4 regions of the Streptomyces sp. iso_384 genome follow, and region 1 is predicted to be linked to each of the others. Evidence: riboswitches for the same ligand, from Rfam matches in the RefSeq annotation. Region 1 holds a riboswitch; each other region holds the start of a gene.
The links. A riboswitch is a leader RNA that binds a small molecule or an ion and turns the genes downstream of it on or off. The one in region 1 is predicted to bind cyclic di-AMP.

Region 1 (5,635 bases):
GCGGCCTCGCCGGAGTGGCCCTCGTCGGCCTCGGCCTCGCCGTGTTCATGGTGGTGCGCGGCTCGGCCGCCCAGCTCGGCAACGTCCTCACCGCGGCCATCGCCGTACTCACCGGCATCGCCCTGCTCGCCGGCCCCTACCTCGTGCGGATGACCCAGGACCTCTCCGAGGAGCGCCTGATGCGCATCCGCGCCCAGGAGCGGGCCGAGGTCGCCGCCCACGTCCACGACTCCGTGCTGCACACCCTCACCCTGATCCAGCGCAACGCGGACGACGGCGGCGAGGTCAGACGCCTCGCCCGCGCCCAGGAACGCGAGCTGCGCAACTGGCTCTACAACCCCGAGGGCACCGGCAAGGACGAGGACGACGAGCCGGAGACCCTGGCCGAGGCGGTCAAACGGGCCGCCGCCGAGGTCGAGGACAAGCACGGCGTGCCCCTGGAGGTCGTCGTGGTCGGCGACTGCCCCCTCGACGACAAGCTGACCGCACAGATGCAGGCCGCGCGCGAGGCGATGGTGAACGCCGCCAAGTACGGTGGCGAGGGCGGCGCCGTGCAGGTCTACGCGGAGGTCGAGGGCACCACGGTCTTCGTGTCCGTACGGGACCGGGGTCCGGGGTTCGACCTGGACGAGGTTCCCGGCGACCGCATGGGCGTACGAGAATCAATCATCGGCCGGATGCAGCGCAACGGCGGCAGCGCCCGGCTGCGTTCGGTGCCCGGCGGGGGCACCGAGGTCGAGCTGGAGATGGAGAGGGCGAGCGAATGACCGAGAACACCGAAGCCACCGGGGGCCCGGAGCGACGGGTACGGGTCGTGCTCGTCGACGACCACCGGATGTTCCGCACCGGGGTGCAGGCCGAGATCGGCCGCACCGAGGAGACCGGCGTCGAAGTGGTCGGCGAGGCCGCCGACGTCGACCAGGCGGTCACCGTCATCACGGCGACCCGCCCCGAGGTCGTCCTCCTCGACGTCCACCTCCCGGGCGGCGGCGGCGTCGAGGTACTCCGCCGCTGCGCCCCCATGATGGGCACGGCCGAGAACCCGGTCCGCTTCCTCGCGCTGTCCGTCTCGGACGCCGCGGAGGACGTCATCGGCGTCATCCGCGGCGGTGCGCGCGGCTACGTCACCAAGACGATCACCGGCACCGACCTGGTCGACTCCGTCTTCCGGGTCCAGGAGGGCGACGCGGTCTTCTCGCCCCGCCTGGCCGGCTTCGTCCTGGACGCCTTCGCCTCCACGGACGCCCCACCGGTCGACGAGGACCTGGACCGGCTCACCCAGCGCGAGCGCGAGGTCCTGCGGCTGATCGCGCGCGGCTACGCGTACAAGGAGATCGCCAAGCAGCTGTTCATCTCGGTGAAGACGGTCGAGTCGCACGTCTCGGCGGTGCTGCGGAAGCTCCAGCTCTCCAACCGGCACGAGCTGACCCGGTGGGCCACGGCACGACGGCTGGTCTGAGGCCGTCGCTCAACGGCCGGCCGGGTCGAGCGAGATGTTGACCTTCTCGCCGATCCGGCGGTAGCCGATGCTCGCGTAGATCCTCTCGACGCCGGGGCCCAGGCGGGCAGAAACTCCAGGCGGGGGAGCCGTTCGTGCTCCCGGAACACGTCGACCAGGGCCGCCGCCTCGTCCGCCGTGGGTTCCGCTTCCCGGTCGGGGATCGCGTAGTTGGCGTACTTCAGCTCCCAGTCCGGGTTGTGCCGGACGGTGAACGGGCCCACCCGGTAGTGGTCGGGAGATCGCAGCGTGAGCGTACGGGCGTAGTCCTGGACGGCGTTCGCCATCGTCATACGGGAGTTCCTTCGGCGGTACGGATCGGCGCCGGGGACTATGCCACCCGGGTCGCTCCGGCGAAAGGCATCTGATCGATGGGGGCGATGCGCACCGGTGCTCCCGGGCGCGGGGCGTGGATCATCTGGCCGCCGCCGATGTAGAGGCCGACGTGGCTGATCCCGGAGTAGAAGAACACCAGGTCGCCGGGGGCCAGTCGGGAGCGCGGGATGCGCTGTCCGGCGTTGATCTGGGTGTAGGTGGTGCGGGGCAGGCTGACGCCCGCCGCCTTCCAGGCCGCCTGGGTCAGGCCCGAGCAGTCGAAGGCGTTGGGGCCCGTCGCGCCCCAGACGTACGGCTTGCCGATCGCCCCGTGGGCGAAGGCGATGGCCTGCCCGGCGCGGGAGCCGGGGGCGGCGACCGGGCCGCTGCGGGCGGTGGAGCGGTCGGCGTGGGCCGGGCCGCCGCCGTGCCGGGCGTCGGCGGAGCGTTCGTAGGCGGCGCGCTCGTCGGCGGTCAGGGTGTCCAGCAGCCTGCGGGCGTCGGCCAGCTTGGTGCGGATCGCGGTGCGGTGTTCGCGCAGCTCGGTGCGGCGGGCGGCGAGGCGCTCGGTCTCCTGGCCGGCGACGGCCTTGACGCGGGTGATCTGGGAGACCTGCCGCTTGATGTTCCGCAGCAGACCGCTCTGACGGTCGCCCGCCCGGTCGAGGTAGGAGGCGCGCTGCAGATAGGCGTCGGGGTCGGAGGAGAGCGCCAGTTGCAGGGCCGGGTCCAGGGTGCCGCCGCGGTACTGCGCGGTGGCCAGCGACCCCAGGGCGTTGCGGGTGGTGTTGAGGCGGTCGGTGCGGCGGGCGGCCTCGTCGGTCAGGGCCTCGACCTCGCGGGTGGCGGCGGCCGCCTTCTCCTTCGCCCCGTTGTACTTCTCGGTGGCGACCTCGGCGTCGTGGTAGAGCCGGTCGACCTTCGCCTTGACCTGGTCGGCGGTGGGGGACGGTTCGGCGGGGGCCGCGCCGGCCCCGGTGACCGAGCCGGCGGTGGCGGCTCCGGCGAGCGCCAGGGTGGCGGCGGTACGGGCAGCAGGGCCGGTGAACGGGCGCTGCTTGGGTTTTCGGTGGGCTGACCTGCGGTGCGCTGCCACGGGGGCGGCATCCTTCCTGTCGGCTGGCCGCCGGGGGATACCGGCGGGTCCGTGAAGGACGCTAATCCGGGCGCGGAGAAAAGAGTCGCCATGACAGCTATTGCCCTGATGTGACGTTTCGCCGGTCACTCGTGATCGAAGCGATCGAGGAAGGCTTGCCTCACTGAAAGGTAAAACGTTGGCCATGGCTAGGCTCCCGAGCCATGGACGTACTCATCAATGTCTTCGTCGCCCTGCACATCATCGGCATCGCCTCCCTGCTGGGCGGCTTCCTGACGCAGATGAAGGCCATGGGGTCGGGGACCGCCCGGTTCACCCCCGCGATGCTGCACGGCGCGCTGACCATGCTGGTCACCGGCATGGCCCTGGTCGGCCTCAACCAGGCCGACGACCAGACCGTGAACAACGTCAAGATCGGCATCAAGCTGGCGCTGCTGGTCGTGATCCTCGCCCTGGTCTACGTCAAGCGCGACGAGGAGAAGGTCGACAAGGGCGCGTTCATCGCGGTCGGCGCCCTCACGACCGCCAACATCTTCATCGCCACGGTCTGGACCTGAGGCCGGACCACCGGACCTGAGGCCTGGCCGCGGCCTTCCGGGGGCGGCCGCCGATGAGCCGCCCCCGGCCCCGTACGCCTGCTACGCCGGGCGGACGCTCCCGTAGATCGGCATGTAGTAGATCGACTCCTCGCGCACGTTCGCACCCGGCTTCGGGGCGTGGATCATCATGCCGTCGCCCTTGTAGATGCCCACGTGGCTGATGTCGTCGTAGAAGAAGACCAGGTCCCCCGGCTGCAGGTCGGACGTGGCGACCCGGGTCCCGACCTTCACCTGGTCCCAGGTGGTCCGGGGCAGGGTCACGCCCGCCTCCCGCCACGCCGCCTGCGTCAGCCCCGAGCAGTCGTAGCTGGAGGGGCCCGTCGCGCCCCAGACGTACGGCTTCCCGATCTGGGCGCGGGCGAAGGCCAGCACCTTCTCCGCCTTGGCCGCGTAACCGCTGCCCGTACCGGAGCCGGTGCCCGAACCCGTGCCCGTACCGGAACCGGAGCCCGTGCCCGAACCGCCGCCCGACTCCTTCGCGGCCTCCTCGCGGGCCTTCTCCTCCGCCTCGGCCCTCTCCTTGGCCTCGGCGGCCTGCCGGGCGGCCAGCTTCGCCGCCTTCTCCTTGGCCTCGGCCTCCTTCTTGCGCTCCAGCTCCGCCAGCCGCGCCTTCTCCTCGGCGGTCAGCCGGGACAGCAGGCCGCGGGCCTCGGTGAGCTTGGTCTGCACGCCCTTCTTGCTGGAGGCGAGCGTGGCCTGCGTCTCGGTGAGCGTCTCCAGGCTCTTCACCGCCTCCGCGCGCTTCTTCGCCGCCGAGGCCTGCTGCGTACGGAAATCGGTGACGGCCTTCTGCTGCCGCTCCGTCGCCCGGTCCATCAGCCGGCTCTGGTCGAAGTACCCCTGCGGGTCGTCCGCCAGGAAGAACGTCGCCGTGGGCGCGATGCCGCCGCTGCGGTACTGGGCCGCCGCGTAGGAGCCCAGCGCGCGGCGCGCCTCGTTGATCTTCTCGGTCCGCTTCGCCACGTCCGCGAGCAGCGTGTCGACCTTCTTCTGCTGCGTGGCGGAGGCGGCCTTGGCCCGGTTGTACTCCTGGGTCGCGGTGCCCGCCTGCCGGTACAGGGCGTCGACCTTCTTCTGCACTTCCTCGATGGCGGGCTTCGGCTCCGCGGGCGCGGCCGTGGCGCTCTGCGTGGAGAGCAACGTCACGGAGGCCAGCGCGGCCGTCGTCAGCCCGACGGCGGGAGTGGTGGTGCGCACCTTCGTGCGCGGCTTGCGATGCGATGCCAAGACCGGCATCTCCTTCCGTGGACCGCCTACCGGGTTAGCTGTCGGGTTCGGACGGAACGGAAGGCTGTCCTACGGTCCGGATGCGAGGTCACGGACCGATTCACCCCGGTTCTGCGTGTGGGTCCCCGGTTCCGAACTGCCTGGAGGGCAGGACGGATTCGGCAGAGGTGTCCGTTAGGCGCGGTTCGCCTCAGAGAGGTACGGATCACCTGACCGAGCACGCTAGCCAACCCGTGCCACCGCTGGGAAGCACGATGAGCGATATGCCCGATACATTTTCGTGACCTTTTCGGATCCAGGGCTCCGCACCCCCTCCGACCGGGCACTCCTTCACGGAACGTGGACGTCCGCTCTCCGTGCGTAGGGCCGAGGTCACCGCTTCCCGGCTTCGGCGGAAGGTTGTCGGTGCGGCCGCCTAGACTCGGTAGGCGATGAGCAGCCTCTTTGACGACAGTTTCCTGACCGGCCTCCAGCCCGCGGAGGACGGCCCCCCGCCGCCCCCCGAGGACCACGCGCCCGAAGCGGTGCCGGAGGGACTCTTCGAGGGCGTCTACGACGCGCCCCCGCCGCCCCGGGACGGGTACTACCGGGACGGTCACCCGCGCCCGGTGCTCGACTCCGCCGCGCTGCTCGACGGGCTGAACACCGAGCAGCGTGCCGCCGTCGTGCACGCCGGCTCCCCGCTGCTCATCGTCGCCGGGGCCGGCTCCGGCAAGACCCGGGTGCTCACCCACCGCATCGCCCATCTGCTGGCCGAACGCGGCACGCACCCCGGGCAGATCCTCGCGATCACCTTCACCAACAAGGCCGCCGGCGAGATGAAGGAGCGCGTCGAGCAGCTGGTGGGCCCGCGCGCCAACGCCATGTGGGTCATGACCTTCCACAGCGCGTGCGTGCGCA
Region 2 (5,635 bases), 6.6 Mb from region 1:
ACACCGGAACCAACACCGGTTCCTTCGGCCGCCGCGACGACAAGCCGCGCTGGAAGCGCAACGGCTGACCCCCGCCCGGCCGACACCCGGCCGAGCAGGTCCGCCTGACAGACCGGCAGGGCCCGTACGCCACCGAACCGACTCGGTGGCGTACGGGCCCTGTTGCTGTCCCGGGCAGCCGGAAGCCCGCCCTCCGGAAGCCGCGACGGGCCCGACACCGATACCGGATCGGATGCCGGGACCGGGCGGGCTATGCTCGTGGGGTGATCAGTCGAGGGCCGTTAGCTCAATTGGTCAGAGCAGCGGACTTTTAATCCGTTGGTTGTGGGTTCGAGTCCCACACGGCCTACCGATCGCGGGGCAGAGGGTTCCTCTGCCCCGCGGGTTGTCAGAAGGGCCTCGACCGGCTTCCGCCGGTCGAGGCCCTCTGCCATTTCCCGGTCCTACTTCTTACGGTGGATCGCCACAGGGATCACGAGGACCAGGGCGCGCACGCCGATGAGCAGGACGCCCAGCAGCCAGTACTCGCTGGGGCTCTTGCCCCAGATCAGCGCCCAGGCGGCGAACACCACGCAGACCAGCGCGGCGAACCCGGCGAGTTTCTTGATCACTTCATTCATCGGACCGGTTCTCCTGCGTCAGCACTTGGTGGTGTTCCACTGCAGCGGGATGGGCGGCGGTAGCGAGTACTTCATCTTCACGCACTTGCCGGCCTTGTCGGCGTTCTTGAACGTGCTGGTGATGCTGCCGAGGGAGTCGTACACCGTCAGCGCGCAGCCCGCGCCGACGACCCCCGGAAGGAAGCCGCAGAGTGCGGCGGCGTACTTCGCCTTGGTCATGCCCTTGGCCATGCGTTTGGTCTCGGCGCGGTTGTACTTGGCGTAGATCCCTCACCCCCAGGTGACCTTGGGGTCGGCGACGTCCTCTCCGTCGGCGTCCTTGGCCCACGCCGGGTCGATGTGCCCGGCCGTCACCTCGATGCCGTCGGCCGGGAAGCCGATGTCGTAGCCGCCGTCGTTCGCGGGGCGCAGACCGAACCCCTCGGGCAGTTCGAGCCCGAAGCGGTGCTCCCTGGGCGCCGTGTCGTCCTTCAGGGCCACCAGCGCACGAGCCCGGTATCTGCTGCTTGGTGGAGGTGTCCCTGACCTCCCCGTAACCGGAGCCTCCGTCGCCCGGGTGGGGTTGCCTCAGCAGCGGCGACTGCGACCGGGGTCACGTGGCCTGGGGAAAAGTGGTCGGAGCAGCCGCTCCGATGCCGTAGAGTTGGGTTTACCGACGCGGGGTGGAGCAGCTCGGTAGCTCGCTGGGCTCATAACCCAGAGGTCGCAGGTTCAAATCCTGTCCCCGCTACTGAAGGCCCGGGCCCGGCACGCACAGCGTGCCGGGCCCGAGTCGTTTCCGGGGCCCGGTCGAGCACGCTTGACCTTGACGCAGCGTAAAGATCTAGCGTTTCCGGCATGGAGTGGTCCATTCAGGAAATCGCCCGCCGGGCCGGCACCACGAGCCGCACGCTCCGGCACTATGGGGACCTCGGTCTCCTCGCGCCGAGCCGGATCGGGAGCAACGGCTACCGCTACTACGACCAGGACGCCCTCGTCCGGCTGCAGCGCATCCTGCTGCTGCGGGAGCTCGGGCTCTCGCTGCCCGCCATCAAGGACGTGCTGGAGGGGCAGCGGGACACGGCCGTGGCGCTGCGGGCGCATCTGCGCCTGCTCGAACAGGAGCAGGAGCGCATCGGGCGGCAGATCGCCTCGGTGCGGACCACTCTCCACAAGACCCAGGAGGGGATGGAACTCATGGCCGATGAAGTGTTCGACGGCTTCGACCACACCGCTCACGAGCAGGAGGTGACCGAGCGCTGGGGCCGGGACGCGTACGAGGAGGGCGACCGCTGGTGGCGTTCGCTCGGGGACGGGGAGAAGAAGGCGTTCCAGGACGAGCACGAGGCCATCGCCCGCGACTGGGGGCGGGCCAGGGAGGCCGGGCTCGCCGCCGACGGGGCCGAGGCGCAGGACATCGCCCGGCGGCACTGCGCCTGGCTGTCCTCGGCCAAGGAGCCCAGCCGTGCGTACGTGATCGGGCTCGGTGAGATGTATGTCGCCGATCCGCGCTTCGGAAAGAACTACGATCGCTACGGGGACGGCACCGCCGCCTTCGTACGGGACGCACTGACGGTCTACGCGGAACACCGGCTCTCCGACTGACCCCGGAAAGGCCGGGACTCCGTTCGCTTCCCCCTATTCGGCCGATGCGGAGTCGCCGCTCGGCGCGGCTCCGGGAAGCCTGGACGGGGCGCGGTACCGTCCGCAGCCGTGGGTGGACCGGGCAGGAGTGCACAGGTGGGGATGGCCGAGAGACGGCGTGGCGGCACGGCGGGGAGCATCGACGCCGTGGGCCGTGCGGTGTTCGGATCCCCGGGAGGCGATGTGACGCCGGGCGGCCGGGGATCCCGGCGGTTCGTCCGGATGCTGCCCGCCCTGCTGATCGTCGGCGGGCTGCTCTTCGACTCGCTGGCCCCGCCCAACTTCACCGCCGTCCCGCTGTTCGTCGCGGCCCCGCTGATCGCCGCACCGTTCTTCTCGCTCTCCAGGACCATCCGCACGGGCATCGCCGCGGTCGTCTCCGTCATCGCGATGCGGCTCTCCGACGGGACGTCCACCCAGGTCGTCCCGGTCATCGAGACGATCACCGTGCTCACCGCCTCGGCGCTGGCCCTCGTCATCAACGCCGTCGTGCGGCGCGGCAACGAGCAGCTGGCCTCGGCCCGGGTGATCGCGGAGACCGCCATGCGTGCTGTGCTGCCGACGCCGGCCGAGCGGATCGGCGGGCTCCAGGTGGCCGCGCGGTACGAGGCGGCGCAGGCGGACGAATTCGTCGGCGGCGACCTGTTCGCCGTCGCGGACACCCCGTACGGCGTACGCCTGGTGGTCGGCGACGTGCGCGGCAAGGGGCTCGGCGCCGTCGAGGCGGTGGCGGTGATCATCGGGTCGTTCCGGGAGGCCGCCGAGCAGGAGCGCTCGCTGGAGGGCGTGGCGCAGCGGCTGGAGCGGGCGCTGGCCCGGGAGGGGACGCGGCGGTACGGGCTGGACGTCATGGAGGGGTTCATCACCGCCGTACTGGCCGAGATCCCGCCCGGTTCGGCCTCGCTGCGCATCGTCAACCGCGGCCACCCGGAGCCGATCCTGCTGCACGCGGACGGCGCCCTGGAGGTGCTGGCGCCCTCGGTCCCCGCGCTGCCGCTGGGGATGGACCTGGGGGTGTGGCCGGACCGGGCCGACGAGTGGGAGATGCCCGCCGGGGCGACGCTCCTCGCGTTCACGGACGGGCTGTCGGAGGCCCGGGACGCGAACGGGGTCTTCTACGATCCGGCGGCCCGGCTGCGCGGCCGGATCTTCCCGGGCCCCGAGGAGCTGCTGTCGGCGCTGACCGACGACGTACGGCTGCACACCGGAGGGCGGACCACGGACGACATGGCGCTGCTTGCGGTCGGCCGGCCGGCGGAGGGGCAGCCGGTGCGCCGGACGACGGTGAAGATCGTGGGCCGGGGCGATGACACGGTGCGTAACTGAAGGGCACCGCTCCGCATAACATTTGACACACCATCAGAAAAAGGGGTGTGGCTGATCCGTGGTCAAGTCGCCCGATTCCGCCCGCTTGTGACCCGTACATCCCTACCGTGCCCCTTAATGATCAACAGGAACAGCTTGGAATCGGGCCCGGGTGTCTATTAACGTTCGATAACGCAGCGCGGTCGTCCCAGCCGTCGTCAGAGACGGCACCGCGCGCGAGCGCCGAATTCCGCAAGGGAACCGGGGAACCACCTACATGGGGTGAATCGGACGCCTGCGTCTCGTGAGAGACGGAGGGGCCCGTAGGAGACCTTCCTGCTCCGAACCCGTCAGCTAACCCGGTAGGCGAGAAGGAAGGAAAGGAGTGCGCCCACGTGGCGTCCAACAAGCCTGCCCCTGAGGCCCCGTCACCTTTCAGTGCCGACACCTTCGGTGACGCGGAGCGGTCCTGGGAGGAGTGGAATCCCACCGAGGAGTCCATCCGGCCCGTGCGCGGCAGGCACCGCGTAGCCAAGCAGCGTGGTCTGGCCCGTAGCTCCACCGTCCTCGGGGTCGGCGTCATAGCGGCCGTCGGTGCGGGTGGCATGGCCACCGCGCAGGACAAGGCCCCGGTCTCCATCTCCCTTCCCGATTCCATCGCGGACAACCTCCCCGACGCCAAGTCCCTTCCCGGCGTCGGGTCCTTCATGTCGGACGCCGCCGAGCCCGCCCCGGTCGCCGCGGCCGCGCCGCTCACCACCGCCGGCCTCACCACCGCCGAGGCCGAGGAGGGCACCACCGACGCGGGCGAGGCCCTGCGCGCCCGGATCCTCCAGCAGGCCGAGCAGCAGCAGGCCAGCGCCGACGCCGAGGCCAAGGCCGCCGCCGAGAAGGCCGCGGCCGAGAAGGCGGCGCAGGAGGCCAAGAAGCAGCAGGACCAGGCCGAGGCCGAGGCCGCCGCGAAGAAGAAGGCCGCGGAGGAAGCGGCCGCGAAGAAGAAGGAGGCCGAGCGTCTCGCGAAGCTCGCCGCCAGCTTCTCCCTCCCCACCTCCTCGTACACGATCACCTCGACCTACGGTCAGTCCGGGGCCCTGTGGTCCTCGGGCCAGCACACCGGTCTGGACTTCGCCGGGTCGGCCGGTACGCCGATCAAGGCCGTGCACGGCGGCACGATCACGTCGGCCGGCTGGGCCGGTTCGTACGGCTACCGCACGGTGCTCCAGCTCGATGACGGCACGGAGATCTGGTACGCGCACCAGTCCTCGATCGACGTCTCGGTCGGCCAGAAGGTCACCACCGGCGAGACCATCGGCCGCATGGGCGCCACCGGCAATGTGACCGGTGTGCACCTCCACATGGAGGTCCGCACGGCGGGCGGTTCGGCGATGGACCCGATGGCCTGGCTGAACAGCAAGGGCCTCTCGGTCTGAGATCCCGGCCTTTCGGTCCCTGTCCCCGGCCTTCCGGCTGACGTACGTCCCCCGTCGCCACCCTCCCCGAAACTCCGGCAGCCCTGACGCACACCCCCCGACGTCAGGGCTGCCGGTCTGTCCGGGGGCAGCCGGCCCGGTCGGGTCCGCGCGGCGGTGGAGTACGACCCCGTGGTGCGCCATCCGGTGGAACGCCACCGTGGAACACCATCCGGTGGAATACCTCCGCCGCCCCGGCCCGTTGAACCCTCACATGACTTCCGCGCGCACTCTCGGCACCTCCGACCTCCAGGTCTTCCCCCTCGCCCTCGGCGGCAACGTCTTCGGCTGGACGGCGGACGAGAAGCAGTCCTTCGCCGTCCTGGACGCGTACGTCGCGGCCGGCGGCAACTTCATCGACACCGCCGACGCCTACTCCGCCTGGGTCGAGGGGAACCGGGGCGGCGAGTCGGAGACCGTCATCGGCAAGTGGCTCGCCTCCCGCTCCAACCGGTCCGACGTCGTCGTCGCCACCAAGGCCGGCGCCCACCCCGACTTCCGGGGCCTGTCCGCCGGCGCCGTCAAGGGCGCGGCCGAGGCCTCGCTGCGCCGGCTCGGCACCGACCACATCGACCTCTACTACACGCACTTCGACGACGAGACCGTCCCGGTCGAGGA
Region 3 (5,635 bases), 2.6 Mb from region 1:
GCCGGTGCCGTCCAGCTCGGTGCGCTCGGTGCGCAGCGCGGTGACCTTGCCGTCCTCGCCGAGGATCTCGACCGGAGATTCGAAGAAGTGCAGGAACAGCTTGTGCGGGCGGTCGCCCACGTCGCGGATCGCCCAGTTCTCCAGGGTCTGCGCGACCATGTTGGCCTGCTTGTTCTCCCGGCGGGTGGCGATGGAGCCCTCGTCGTACTCGATGTCCTCGGGGTTGACGATGACCTCGATGTTGGGGGAGTGGTCGAGCTCCCGCAGCTCCATCGGGCTGAACTTGGCCTGTGCGGGGCCACGCCGCCCGAACACATGCACCTCCAGCGCCTTGTTCTGCTTGAGGCCCTGGTACACGTTGTCCGGGATCTCGGTGGGCAGCAGCTCGTCCGCCGTCTTGGCCAGGACGCGGGCCACGTCCAGGGCCACGTTCCCGACGCCGAGCACGGCGACCTTCTCCGCGGTGAGCGGCCAGGTGCGCGGGACCTCGGGGTGCCCGTCGTACCAGGAGACGAACTCGGCGGCGCCGAAGGAGCCGTCCAGCTGGATGCCGGGGATGTCGAGCGCCCGGTCGGCCTCGGCGCCGGTGGAGAAGATCACCGCGTCGTAGAAGGACCGCAGGTCGTCCAGGCCGATGTCGTGCGGGTAGCTGACGTTGCCGAAGAGCCGGATCTGGGGCTTGTCCAGCACCTGGTGCAGGGCCTTGACGATGCCCTTGATGCGCGGGTGGTCGGGGGCCACGCCGTAACGGATCAGGCCGAAGGGCGCGGGCATGCGCTCGAAGAGGTCGATCGAGACCCCCGGGTCCTGGCAGACCTCGGATTTGAGCAGCGCGTCCGCAGCGTAGATACCGGCGGGGCCGGCTCCGACAATGGCGACGCGGACGGGGCGTGTCATGGCGTGGTGATCCTTCGGGGCGGGCGAACGCGGGCAGGTACAGCGTACGTCGGAGGTAAGGGTTGGCTTACTAGTCTCCACCCCACACCGTAAGCGATCGCCGCGCGGGCCCTTCGACCGCCCCCACCCAGAGTGTCCGATTGGCCCGTTTCGTTATGCCTATATGGTGGATTTGGTTCTTTTGCTCCGTCTATCCGTAAAGAGGTTTCCAGGCCTTTTGATGCATTTGGCTGGGCCGGTTTTCGCCAACGCCGCAAGCGAGTGGTGAGCGTCACGTCCGAGGAGGCGGACGCAGAAGCGGAGGCATCGGTTCCCTTCCGTGCGAAGAAAGTTGACGCCCTGACGGTGCGGCCCGATCCGGGAATTCCGTCATTCGATCTTGTGGAGGAAAGGGAATCCGGAATGCAGGGCTTGTTCTGTCCCGCGTTTCTCGCCTACGGTCACCGTCAATCCGGACGGAACGCCGAATCCTGCCGCCGTCCGGGAATCCGAAACCCACTCACGTACGGCAGGAGCGGGGGACCCAGGTAAGTCGCCGAACCGTAACCGGAACGGCTTGGGGTGAAGTCGCACGACCGTGCGGCCAGACATCTCCCGTCTGAACCCGACAGCTCACCTCGCAGGCGCCGGAGAGGAAATCCCCCATGCCCGCAAAGGGTAAGCACCGCCGTTCCCAGTCCACCTCGCTGCGTCGCGGCCTCGCCGCCGTGACCACTGGCGGAGCCGTTCTCGCGCTCCCCGTGATCGGCGCGACCAGCGCCTTCGCGGCCCCCGCTCCCATCGCCGCGCCGCAGGCCGTGGCCCCCGCCGCGGTTGCCGCCCAGGCGAATTCCGCCGCGAAGGCCGCGCCCGCCCACCATTCCGTGGTGGCCGGTGAAACTCTTTCCAAGATCGCTCGTGAGCATTCCGTCAGCGGCGGCTGGAAGGAGCTGTACGAAGGCAACCGGAAGATCGTCGGAGAGAATCCCGATCTTATTCACCCGGGTATCAAGCTGACGCTCGGAAACAAGGCAGACGCCCCGTCGGACGCCAAGTCCTCCAAGGCTTCCGCCGCCACCGGACGCGGTGCGTCGGCGGACCGCGCCGACCGTTCGGAGCGTACGGACATCGCCCCGGTGGCGAAGGCCGCTCCGGCCGCCGAGAAGGCCGCCACGTACACCAACGACCTCGACGGCTGGATCAAGGAATCGCTCGCGGTCATGGCCCAGCACGGCATCCCCGGCACCTACGAGGGCATCCACCGCAACATCATGCGCGAGTCCTCGGGCAACCCGGCCGCGATCAACAACTGGGACTCCAACGCGGTCAAGGGCACCCCGTCCAAGGGTCTGCTCCAGGTCATCGACCCGACTTTCCAGGCCTACCACGTGCCCGGCACCTCGACCGACAGCTATGACCCGGTCGCCAACATCACGGCCGCGTGCAACTACGCCGCGGACCGCTACGGCTCGATCGACAACGTCTTCGGCGCCTACTGATCCTTCGCGCCCGAGCCGGAAGAGGCCCCGGACCGCACGGTCCGGGGCCTCTTCCGGCTCGGGTGGCAGCGCGAAGTTACCCCCAAGTTTCTAGTGACTTACCACGCGATCGACAGTAGAACCTGTTGCACTCTGTCGAGAGTGAGGGATGTCACATGAGTGACACTACCATGCAGGACAGCGGGGCCAAGGGTGTCTCGCGTCGAAGATTCATCACTGGAACAGGTTCTCTTCTGGGGGTCGCTGCGCTGGCCGGGACCACCGCCCCGGCGTGGGCGAGCGCCCGGGCGGCAGCGGCGCCGATCGGCTCCGGGGCCCATGTGCCGGTCCTGGTCATCGGCACCGGATACGGCGGCTCCGTCGCCGCCCTCCGGCTCGCCCAGGCCGGTACGGACGTCCACATGGTCGAGATGGGCATGGCCTGGGACACCCCGGGCGCGGACGGCAAGATCTTCGCCAACACCACCAGACCGGACGACCGCTCCTTCTGGCTGCGGACCCGGACCAAGCAGCCGCTGAGCAACTTCCTCGGCTTCCCGATCGACAAGGACGTCAACCGCTACACCGGCATCCTGGACGCCGAGGAGTTCGGCGGCATCACGGTCTATCAGGGCCGCGGCGTCGGGGGCGGATCCCTGGTCAACGGCGGCATGGCCGTCACGCCGCGCCGGGAGAACTTCGGCGCGATCCTCCCGACGGTGAACGCCGAGGAGATGTACGGCACCTACTACCCGCGCGCCAACAGCGGGCTGGGCGTCACCACCATCGATCCCGCCTGGTTCGACACCGTCGACTGCTACCGGTACGCCCGGGTCGGCCGAAAACACGCGCAGCGCTCCGGCTTCCCGTTCCTCTTCGTGCCCGCCGTGTACGACTGGGACTACATGAAGCAGGAGGCGGCCGGAACCGTACCCAAGTCGGCCCTGGACGCGGAGATCCTCTACGGCAACAACTACGGCAAGAAGTCGCTCCAGAAGACCTACATCGACCGGATCAGGGCCACCGGCCGGGTCACCATCTCCCCGCTCCACAAGGTCACCACCGTCACCCCGGCTCCCGGTGGCGGCTACACCGTGCTCATCGACCAGCTGGACACCGGCGGCCGGACCACCGTCACCAAGACCGTCACGGCGGACAAGGTGTTCTTCGCCGCGGGCAGCGTCGGCACCAGCAAGCTGCTCGTCGGTCTCAAGGCCACCGGCGCCCTGCCCCTCCTCAACAACGAGATCGGCAAGGGCTGGGGCGACAACGGCAACGTCATGTGCGGCCGGGCCAACCACCTCTGGGACCCGACGGGGAAGGTGCAGTCGTCCATCCCGACCGGCGGTATCGACAACTGGGACGCCGGCGGAGCGTTCGCCGAAGTCGCTCCGCTGCCCACCGGCATCGAGACCTGGGCCTCCTTCTACCTCTCGATCACCAAGAATCCCAACCGGGCGCAGTTCACCTGGAACGCGGCGGCGGGCAAGGCCGAACTGAACTGGCAGACGGCGTGGAAGCAGCCGTCCATCGACGCCGCGAAGACCATCTTCGACAGGATCAACCAGAAGGAGGGGACGATCTACCGCACGGACCTCTTCGGTGTGTACAAGATCTGGGGCGACCACCTCACCTACCACCCGCTGGGCGGTGCGGTCCTGGACAAGGCCACCGACAACTACGGCCGGCTGCACGGCTACCCCGGCCTGTACGTCATCGACGGCGCGCTGATCCCCGGCAACACCAGCGTGAACCCGTTCGTGACCATCACCGCGCTCGCCGAACGCAACATCGAACGGATCATCGCGACCGATCTGTAGGCGACCCGCGAAAGAGCCCGGGGCCGGGAGTGCCAACCCGGCGGCCCCGGACTCCGTCCGTGGGGCCCCCGCCCCTCACCCGTGACCGGGCAGTACGCACACCGCGTCGATCCCCAGCACATGGTTGAGCCGCCCGAACGCCAGCCACGAGCCGATGCTCATCGTCAGCTCCACGATCTCCGCCTGGCTGTAGTGCGCGGTCATCCGCTCCCAGAAGGCGTCGTCCAGACCGTGATGGTCGAGCGTGTACCGCTCGGCGTACTCCGCCGCGAGCCGGGTCCGCTCGTCGAAGGCGCCGGTCGTCCGCCACTCGGTCACCGCCCCGGCGAACTCCTCCTCGACCTTCGCCCCGTCCCGCTCGGTCCGCCAGTCCAGGCAGAACAGGCACCCGTTGATCTGGGCCACCCGCAGCCGTGCCGCCTCGAACTCCCGCAGCCCCAGCGTCGTGTGCTCGTAGACGGACATCGAGAACGTGGCGGCGGCCATCCCGATCCCGGGCACCATCTCCCCCCATACATAGCCGATGGGCTCCTGGCCCTCCGGAATATCGATGATCATGCCGGTCTCCTTCCCAGCCTGCCGACCGCAGGTCTCAGCGGAACGTCGAGCGCGTCGTACAGACCCGGCTTCGCGTCCACCAGCCAGTCGATCGCCGAGACGAGCCGCCCGACCGCGGTGGCGTTCCCGCCCGCCGACCGGTTCTCGCCCTCGTCGGACGCCTCGACCGTCACCTCGATACGGGGACGGCCCTCGATCACCACCCGGTGCGCGCCCACCCCGTCGGGCGGCGACGGCCAGTCCGGGGCGCACGAGGGGTGGATACGGGTGATGTGCTCGATGACGATGCGGGGCTCGCCGTCCACGATGCCCTGCACCTCGAAGCGCACCGCGCCCTGGGTGCCCGCAGCGAACGCGCCCATCGTGCGGGTGTGCACCTCTTCCTCCAGGGCCCGGCGGTCCAGGGTCTCGCGGATCTCGTCGAGCTCGACGCCCAGCGCCCGCGCCATGAGCCGTATCTGACCGCCCCACACCATCGTCGGAACGCTCTCCGCCAACATCAGCGGCTCGTAGTCCATCGGGTGCCCCATCCCGATCAGATGGCGCACCGACTCCTCCTGCTCGTACGTGGAGTAGTCGAAGATCTCCTGGCAGCGGATGACGTCCACCTCGGTGCCGAGACCGCTGACCAGCAGGGGCAGGACGTCATTGCCCCAGCCGGGGTCGACGCCGGAGACGAAGAGGGAGCCGCCGCCCTCGGCGACGGCGGCCAGGACCGGGTCCCGCAGTTCCGGCGGGGCGTTGCGCTGGTCGTAGAGCGGATAGAGGGAGGGCGTGACGACCACCGCGCCGGTCCGGATCGCCCGGCCGATGTCGGTGAGGGCGTCGTCGGGACGGATATCGCCGGACGCCGCGTAGACCACCGCGCGGGGGCGGGCGGCCAGTACGGCGGCGATGTCGTCG
Region 4 (5,635 bases), 1.2 Mb from region 1:
TGTGGACCTCGCCACTGACAACGCCGACCTCGACCCGTCCGAAGGCCGGTCCGAAGCGGTCGGGGCGGCGCGCCCGCGAGGGCGTCCACGACACCATCGACGGAAACATCCACGGAACGGGAACTTCGCCAGGTGCCGGTGCGCTTGCTTAGAGTGGCAGGTCTGGCAGGAAGTCCAGTATCGCGATCGAAGGGACGTACATGCCCATGGGTCACACGGCCACCGCACAGGCCGGCTCCGGCGGCTTGACAGCGACCGAGCACCGCCTGGCCAACGGCCTGCGTGTGGTGCTCTCCGAGGACCATCTGACCCCGGTCGCCGCGGTCTGCCTCTGGTACGACGTCGGTTCGCGCCACGAGGTCAAGGGACGCACCGGTCTGGCTCACCTCTTCGAGCACCTGATGTTCCAGGGCTCGGGACAGGTCAAGGGGAACGGCCACTTCGAGCTCGTCCAGGGGGCCGGCGGCTCGCTCAACGGGACGACCAGCTTCGAGCGGACCAACTACTTCGAGACCATGCCCACCCACCAGGTGGAGCTGGCTCTCTGGCTCGAGGCCGACCGGATGGGCTCCCTCCTCGCCGCGCTCGACGAGGAGTCCATGGAGAACCAGCGCGACGTCGTCAAGAACGAACGCCGCCAGCGTTACGACAACGTGCCCTACGGCACCGCGTTCGAGAAGCTGACCGCCCTCTCCTACCCCGAGGGCCACCCCTACCACCACACCCCGATCGGCTCCATGGCCGACCTGGACGCGGCCACGCTGGAGGACGCCCGCGCGTTCTTCCGTACGTACTACGCGCCCAACAACGCGGTGCTCTCGGTGGTCGGCGACATCGACCCCGAGCAGACCCTCGCCTGGATCGAGAAGTACTTCGGCTCCATCCCGTCCCACGACGGCAAGCAGCCGCCGCGCGACGGGACGCTGCCGGAGATCATCGGCGAGCAGCTGCGCGAAGTGGTCCACGAGGAGGTCCCGGCGCGCGCCCTGATGGCCGCCTACCGCCTCCCGCACGACGGCACCCGCGCCTGCGACGCGGCCGACCTGGCGCTCACCGTGCTGGGCGGCGGAGAGTCCTCCCGGCTGCACAACCGCCTGGTGCGCCGCGACCGTACGGCGGTGGCGGCGGGCTTCGGGCTGCTGCGGCTGGCCGGGGCGCCCTCGCTGGGCTGGCTGGACGTGAAGACGTCCGGCGGGGTCGAGGTGGAGCAGATCGAGGCCGCCGTCGACGAGGAGCTGGCCAGGTTCGCCGCGGAGGGGCCCACCCTCGAGGAAATGGAGCGGGCCCAGGCGCAGTTGGAGCGCGAGTGGCTGGACCGGCTCGGCACGGTCGCCGGCCGCGCCGACGAACTGTGCCGCTACGCGGTGCTGTTCGGCGACCCGCAGCTCGCCCTGAGCGCCGTGGGCCGGGTCCTGGACGTCACCGCGGAGGAGGTGCGCGCGGCGGCCGAGGCTGCCCTGCGCCCCGACAACCGGGCGGTGCTGGTGTACGAGCCCATCGAGCCGACCGACGAGGCCGATGAGGGCGCCGAGGGCGAAGAGGGCACCGACGCGCACGAGGGGGCGGCCAAGTGAGCGACGCCGCCGTGACTGGAGTAGCCATGGAGTTCCACCCGCAGCCCACCGCCGGCACGGCCCGCCCCTGGGCCTTCCCGGCGCCCGAGCGCGGCGCCCTGCCCAACGGGCTGACCGTGCTCCGCTGCCACCGCCCCGGCCAGCAGGTCGTCGCGGTGGAGATCTTCCTGGACGCGCCGCTGGAGGCCGAGCCCGAGGGCCTGGACGGCGTGGCCACGATCATGTCGCGGGCGCTCTCCGAGGGCACCGACAAGCACAGCGCCGAGGAGTTCGCCGCCGAGCTGGAGCGCTGCGGCGCCACCCTCGACGCGCACGCCGACCACCCCGGCGTCCGGGTCTCCCTGGAGGTTCCGGCCTCCCGGCTGGCCAAGGCCCTCGGCCTGGTCGCCGAGGCGCTGCGGGCCCCGGCCTTCGCCGAGAGCGAGATCGAGCGCCTGGTGGGCAACCGCCTCGACGAGATCCCGCACGAGCAGGCCAACCCGTCCCGGCGCGCCGCCAAGCAGCTCTCCAAGGAGCTGTTCCCGGCCACCGCCCGGATGTCCCGCCCGCGCCTGGGCACCGAGGAGACCGTCCGGCGGATCGATCAGGCCGCCGTGCGCGCCTTCTTCGACGCCCATGTCCGCCCGTCCACGGCGACGGCCGTGATCGTCGGCGACCTGACCGGCATCGACCTGGACGCGCTGCTGGCGGAGACCCTCGGCGACTGGTCGGGCAACGCCGGCCAGGCCCGACCGGTGCCGCCCATCACCGCGGACGACACCGGCCGTGTGGTCATCGTGGACCGCCCCGGCGCGGTCCAGACCCAGCTGCTGATCGGCCGCATCGGCGCCGACCGGCACGAGCGCGTGTGGCCGGCGCAGGTCCTCGGCACGTACTGCCTGGGCGGCACCCTCACCTCCCGGCTGGACCGGGTGCTGCGCGAGGAGAAGGGCTACACCTACGGCGTACGCGCCTTCGCCCAGGTGCTGCGCTCCAGCGGCCCCGACTCGGGCGGCGCGGCGATGCTCGCGATCAGCGGTTCGGTGGACACGGAGTCCACCGGACCGGCGCTGGAGGACCTCTGGAAGGTTCTGCGGACGCTGGCCGCCGAGGGGCTGACCGACGCCGAGCGTGAGACGGCCGTGCAGAACCTGGTGGGCGTCGCCCCGCTGAAGTTCGAGACCGCCGCCTCGGTCGCCGGCACGCTGGCCGACCAGGTCGAGCAGCACCTCCCCGACGACTACCAGGCCGACCTCTACGCCCGGCTCGCCGAGACGGGCACCGTGGAGGCGACCGCCGCCGTGGTCAACGCCTTCCCGGTGGACCGCCTCGTCACGGTCCTCGTGGGTGACGCCGCGCGGATCGAGGAGCCTGTCAAGGCACTCGGCATCGGCGAGGTGTCCGTCGTCACCGGCTGACGGCATCCGTGGCACACCGCCGCGAAGAGGACCCCGACGAACGGAAAGTTCACCGGGGTCCTCCATTTTTGACCGATTGGCGAGCTTCGCTCCCTTTTGTTGGAGAGGTTGCCTGTCTGCCCTGTGGGATGCGCGACAAATCCCCCTGTCCGTTTGGTGATGGGAAGTCGCCCCGCCTAGCGTCGGCCCGGCTGTCCGTCACCCGTATGCCGCATCCGCGGCGCCGGGCAGTCATCGCCGAGTCCCCGTCAGGCGCGAGCCTGGGGAGCCGGGGACCCACACGCAGTCCCTGGGGTGAATCGGAGGCCCGTGCCGTGAACCGGCGCGGGGATCCGTAGGAGACCTTCCTGCTCCTAACCCGTCAGCTAACCCGGTAGGCGAGAAGGAAGGAAAGGATCAGCCTCTCCATGGCGTTCACCCGTGCCACCGGGAAGCACCGTGCCCCGAGCCGCCTGACGCGCCGCAGCGCCCAGGCCGCCGGCATCGCGGCCCTGGCCACCACCGGAGTCATCGGCTCGCTGTCCTCCCCGGCGCTCGCCGCGGACGCCGAGGCCGCCAAGGTCGCCGACACCGGCCTCACCCAGGCCATCGCCCTCGACGCCACCCTCGCCGACCAGATCGACGCCCAGGCCCAGGCCCAGAAGCAGCAGGCCGAAGTGGTCGCCAGGGCGAAGGCGAAGGCCGCCGCCGAGGCTCGTGAGAAGGCCGCCAAGGCCAAGGCCAAGGCGAAGGCGGAGGCCGAGCGCAAGGCCGAGGCCCGCGCCAAGGAGATCCGCGAGGAGAAGGCCCGTGCCGCCCGCGCCGCCGAGCGCGCCCGGCTGAACGCCTTCCACCTCCCGGTCGCCGGCTCCCACGTCACCACCGGCTACAAGACCGGCGGTTCGCTCTGGTCCTCCGGCAGCCACTCCGGCGTGGACTTCATGGCCGCCTCCGGCAGCTCCGTCGTCGCGGTCGGCGCCGGTACGGTCGTCGAGGCCGGCTGGGGCGGCGCGTACGGCAACAACATCGTGCTCCGGATGTCGGACGGCACGTACACCCAGCACGGCCACCTCTCCTCGATCGGCGTCTCCGTCGGCCAGAGCGTCTCCTCCGGCCAGCAGATCGGGCTCTCCGGCTCCACCGGCAACTCCACCGGCCCGCACCTGCACTTCGAGGCCCGCACCACCCCCGACTACGGCTCCGACATGGACCCCGTCGGCTACCTGCGCTCGCACGGTCTGAACGTCTGACCCGCCTCCGCACGCCTCCGCCCGAAGGCCCCGGCACCCGCCGGGGCCTTCGGCAATTCCAGCCTGAAGATTTCCATGGATTCCGGCCTGCCATCGGAAATTCCGGCAGATTGCAATAGAGTCACGGAACAGACGTCGGGCGGCCGCGTTTCGCGGGGATCAAGGCGGAGGTTCGGACATGCGCATTCCCGCGCATTCGGTATGCACGGCAATCCGTGACGACATCGTCTCCGGTGTCTACGAGCGCGGCAGCCGCCTCACCGAGGAGCTGCTGGCCCGCCGCTACGGGGTCTCCCGCGTCCCCGTCCGCGAGGCCCTGCGCACCCTGGAGTCCGAGGGCTTCGTGGTCACCCGCAGACACGCCGGCGCCTGTGTCGCCGAACCCACCGCGCAGGAGGCGGCCGACCTCCTGGAGCTGCGGATGCTCCTGGAGCCGCTGGGCGCGGCACGCGCCGCCCAGCGCCGCACGGAGGCCCATCTGAAGGTGCTCCGGGGTCTGGTCAGGCTGGGTCAGGAGCGGGCCCGCCGGGGCGAGGGCGAGGATCTGCGCTCGCTGGGCGGGTGGTTCCACGAGACCCTCGCCCAGGCGTCGAGCAGCCCCGGCCTCATCGCGCTGCTCACCCAGCTCCGGCACAAGATCGCCTGGATGTACGCGGTCGAGCAGCCGGCCCGTCCGGTCGACGCCTGGGCCGAGCGCGGCGCGATAGTGGACGCCGTGGCGCGCGGCGACGCGGAGCGGGCGAGGGCGCTGACCGCCCAGCACGCGGAACGCGCCACCGGCGTCCACCGGCTCCGCCGCCCGGATCTCGCGGGGCGTCGCACCGCCGCCGTTCCGCCGGTGAGAAGTTCGCAACACGGCGTAAACACTGCGGGCGTCCGGCATTAACAGAAGAGCCGTATACAAAGAGAGGCAATTCCGGTGCGCCATTCAGGCTGCCCGCATTATCGAGGTGCGGCTCTTTCCTGAATCTTTCCCGAAAGCGAAAGAGCCGTGATCCCTTCACGGGATCACGGCTCTTTCGCCGGTCGCATCCGGGCGGACCCGGAGTCGCATGGGTCAGACGGTCTCCGGAAGCTCTTCCAGGCCCTCGGCGACGAGCTTCGCCAGCCGGTCCAGAGCGGCCTCGGCGTCGTCCGCGTCGGACGCGAGCACGATCTCCTCGCCGCCCTGCGCGCCCAGACCGAGCACGGCCAGCATGGAGGCGGCGTTCACCGGGTTGCCGTCGGCCTTGGCGATCGTCACCGGGACGCCGGAGGCCGTGGCGGCACGGACGAAGATGGAAGCGGGGCGGGCGTGCAGGCCCTCGGCCCAACCGACGTTTACGCGGCGCTCAGCCATGGTTCTGCCCTTCACATATCAACGGTTGTCTAGACCAGTCTCTCATGCAGTGCGTGGTGCTGTGCCCGGCCTCCTGTCCGGCCGTAGGCTTTGGCC

Region 2: another riboswitch for cyclic di-AMP. It lies ahead of AC0VY3_RS01110 (M23 family metallopeptidase); the one in region 1 lies ahead of AC0VY3_RS30560 (C40 family peptidase).
Region 3: another riboswitch for cyclic di-AMP. It lies ahead of AC0VY3_RS19080 (transglycosylase SLT domain-containing protein); the one in region 1 lies ahead of AC0VY3_RS30560 (C40 family peptidase).
Region 4: another riboswitch for cyclic di-AMP. It lies ahead of AC0VY3_RS25165 (M23 family metallopeptidase); the one in region 1 lies ahead of AC0VY3_RS30560 (C40 family peptidase).

Annotation. Positions count from the first base shown of each region.
Region 1 is NZ_JBWBTT010000001.1:6,837,937-6,843,571, reverse strand. Features, by position in the region: gene AC0VY3_RS30585 (PspC domain-containing protein) at 1-767, shown strand, start outside; gene AC0VY3_RS30580 (LuxR C-terminal-related transcriptional regulator) at 764-1,459, shown strand; partial or broken gene AC0VY3_RS30575 (GNAT family N-acetyltransferase) at 1,549-1,791, opposite strand; gene AC0VY3_RS30570 (C40 family peptidase) at 1,830-2,909, opposite strand; gene AC0VY3_RS30565 (hypothetical protein) at 3,113-3,466, shown strand; gene AC0VY3_RS30560 (C40 family peptidase) at 3,548-4,744, opposite strand; cyclic di-AMP (ydaO/yuaA leader) riboswitch at 4,743-4,909, opposite strand; gene pcrA (DNA helicase PcrA) at 5,167-5,635, shown strand, end outside.
Region 2 is NZ_JBWBTT010000001.1:248,408-254,042, forward strand. Features, by position in the region: gene AC0VY3_RS01070 (DEAD/DEAH box helicase) at 1-68, shown strand, start outside; tRNA gene AC0VY3_RS01075 (tRNA-Lys) at 276-349, shown strand; gene AC0VY3_RS01080 (hypothetical protein) at 444-620, opposite strand; gene AC0VY3_RS01085 (hypothetical protein) at 639-851, opposite strand; gene AC0VY3_RS01090 (hypothetical protein) at 891-1,100, opposite strand; tRNA gene AC0VY3_RS01095 (tRNA-Met) at 1,277-1,350, shown strand; gene AC0VY3_RS01100 (MerR family transcriptional regulator) at 1,458-2,204, shown strand; gene AC0VY3_RS01105 (PP2C family protein-serine/threonine phosphatase) at 2,346-3,569, shown strand; cyclic di-AMP (ydaO/yuaA leader) riboswitch at 3,780-3,932, shown strand; gene AC0VY3_RS01110 (M23 family metallopeptidase) at 3,944-4,978, shown strand; gene AC0VY3_RS01115 (aldo/keto reductase) at 5,232-5,635, shown strand, end outside.
Region 3 is NZ_JBWBTT010000001.1:4,258,408-4,264,042, reverse strand. Features, by position in the region: gene AC0VY3_RS19085 (FAD-dependent oxidoreductase) at 1-897, opposite strand, end outside; cyclic di-AMP (ydaO/yuaA leader) riboswitch at 1,380-1,538, shown strand; gene AC0VY3_RS19080 (transglycosylase SLT domain-containing protein) at 1,542-2,375, shown strand; gene AC0VY3_RS19075 (GMC oxidoreductase) at 2,531-4,174, shown strand; gene AC0VY3_RS19070 (carboxymuconolactone decarboxylase family protein) at 4,250-4,732, opposite strand; gene AC0VY3_RS19065 (NAD(P)H-dependent amine dehydrogenase family protein) at 4,729-5,635, opposite strand, start outside.
Region 4 is NZ_JBWBTT010000001.1:5,611,051-5,616,685, reverse strand. Features, by position in the region: gene AC0VY3_RS25175 (M16 family metallopeptidase) at 201-1,574, shown strand; gene AC0VY3_RS25170 (M16 family metallopeptidase) at 1,601-2,971, shown strand; cyclic di-AMP (ydaO/yuaA leader) riboswitch at 3,197-3,365, shown strand; gene AC0VY3_RS25165 (M23 family metallopeptidase) at 3,379-4,200, shown strand; gene AC0VY3_RS25160 (GntR family transcriptional regulator) at 4,379-5,086, shown strand; gene AC0VY3_RS25155 (HPr family phosphocarrier protein) at 5,258-5,539, opposite strand.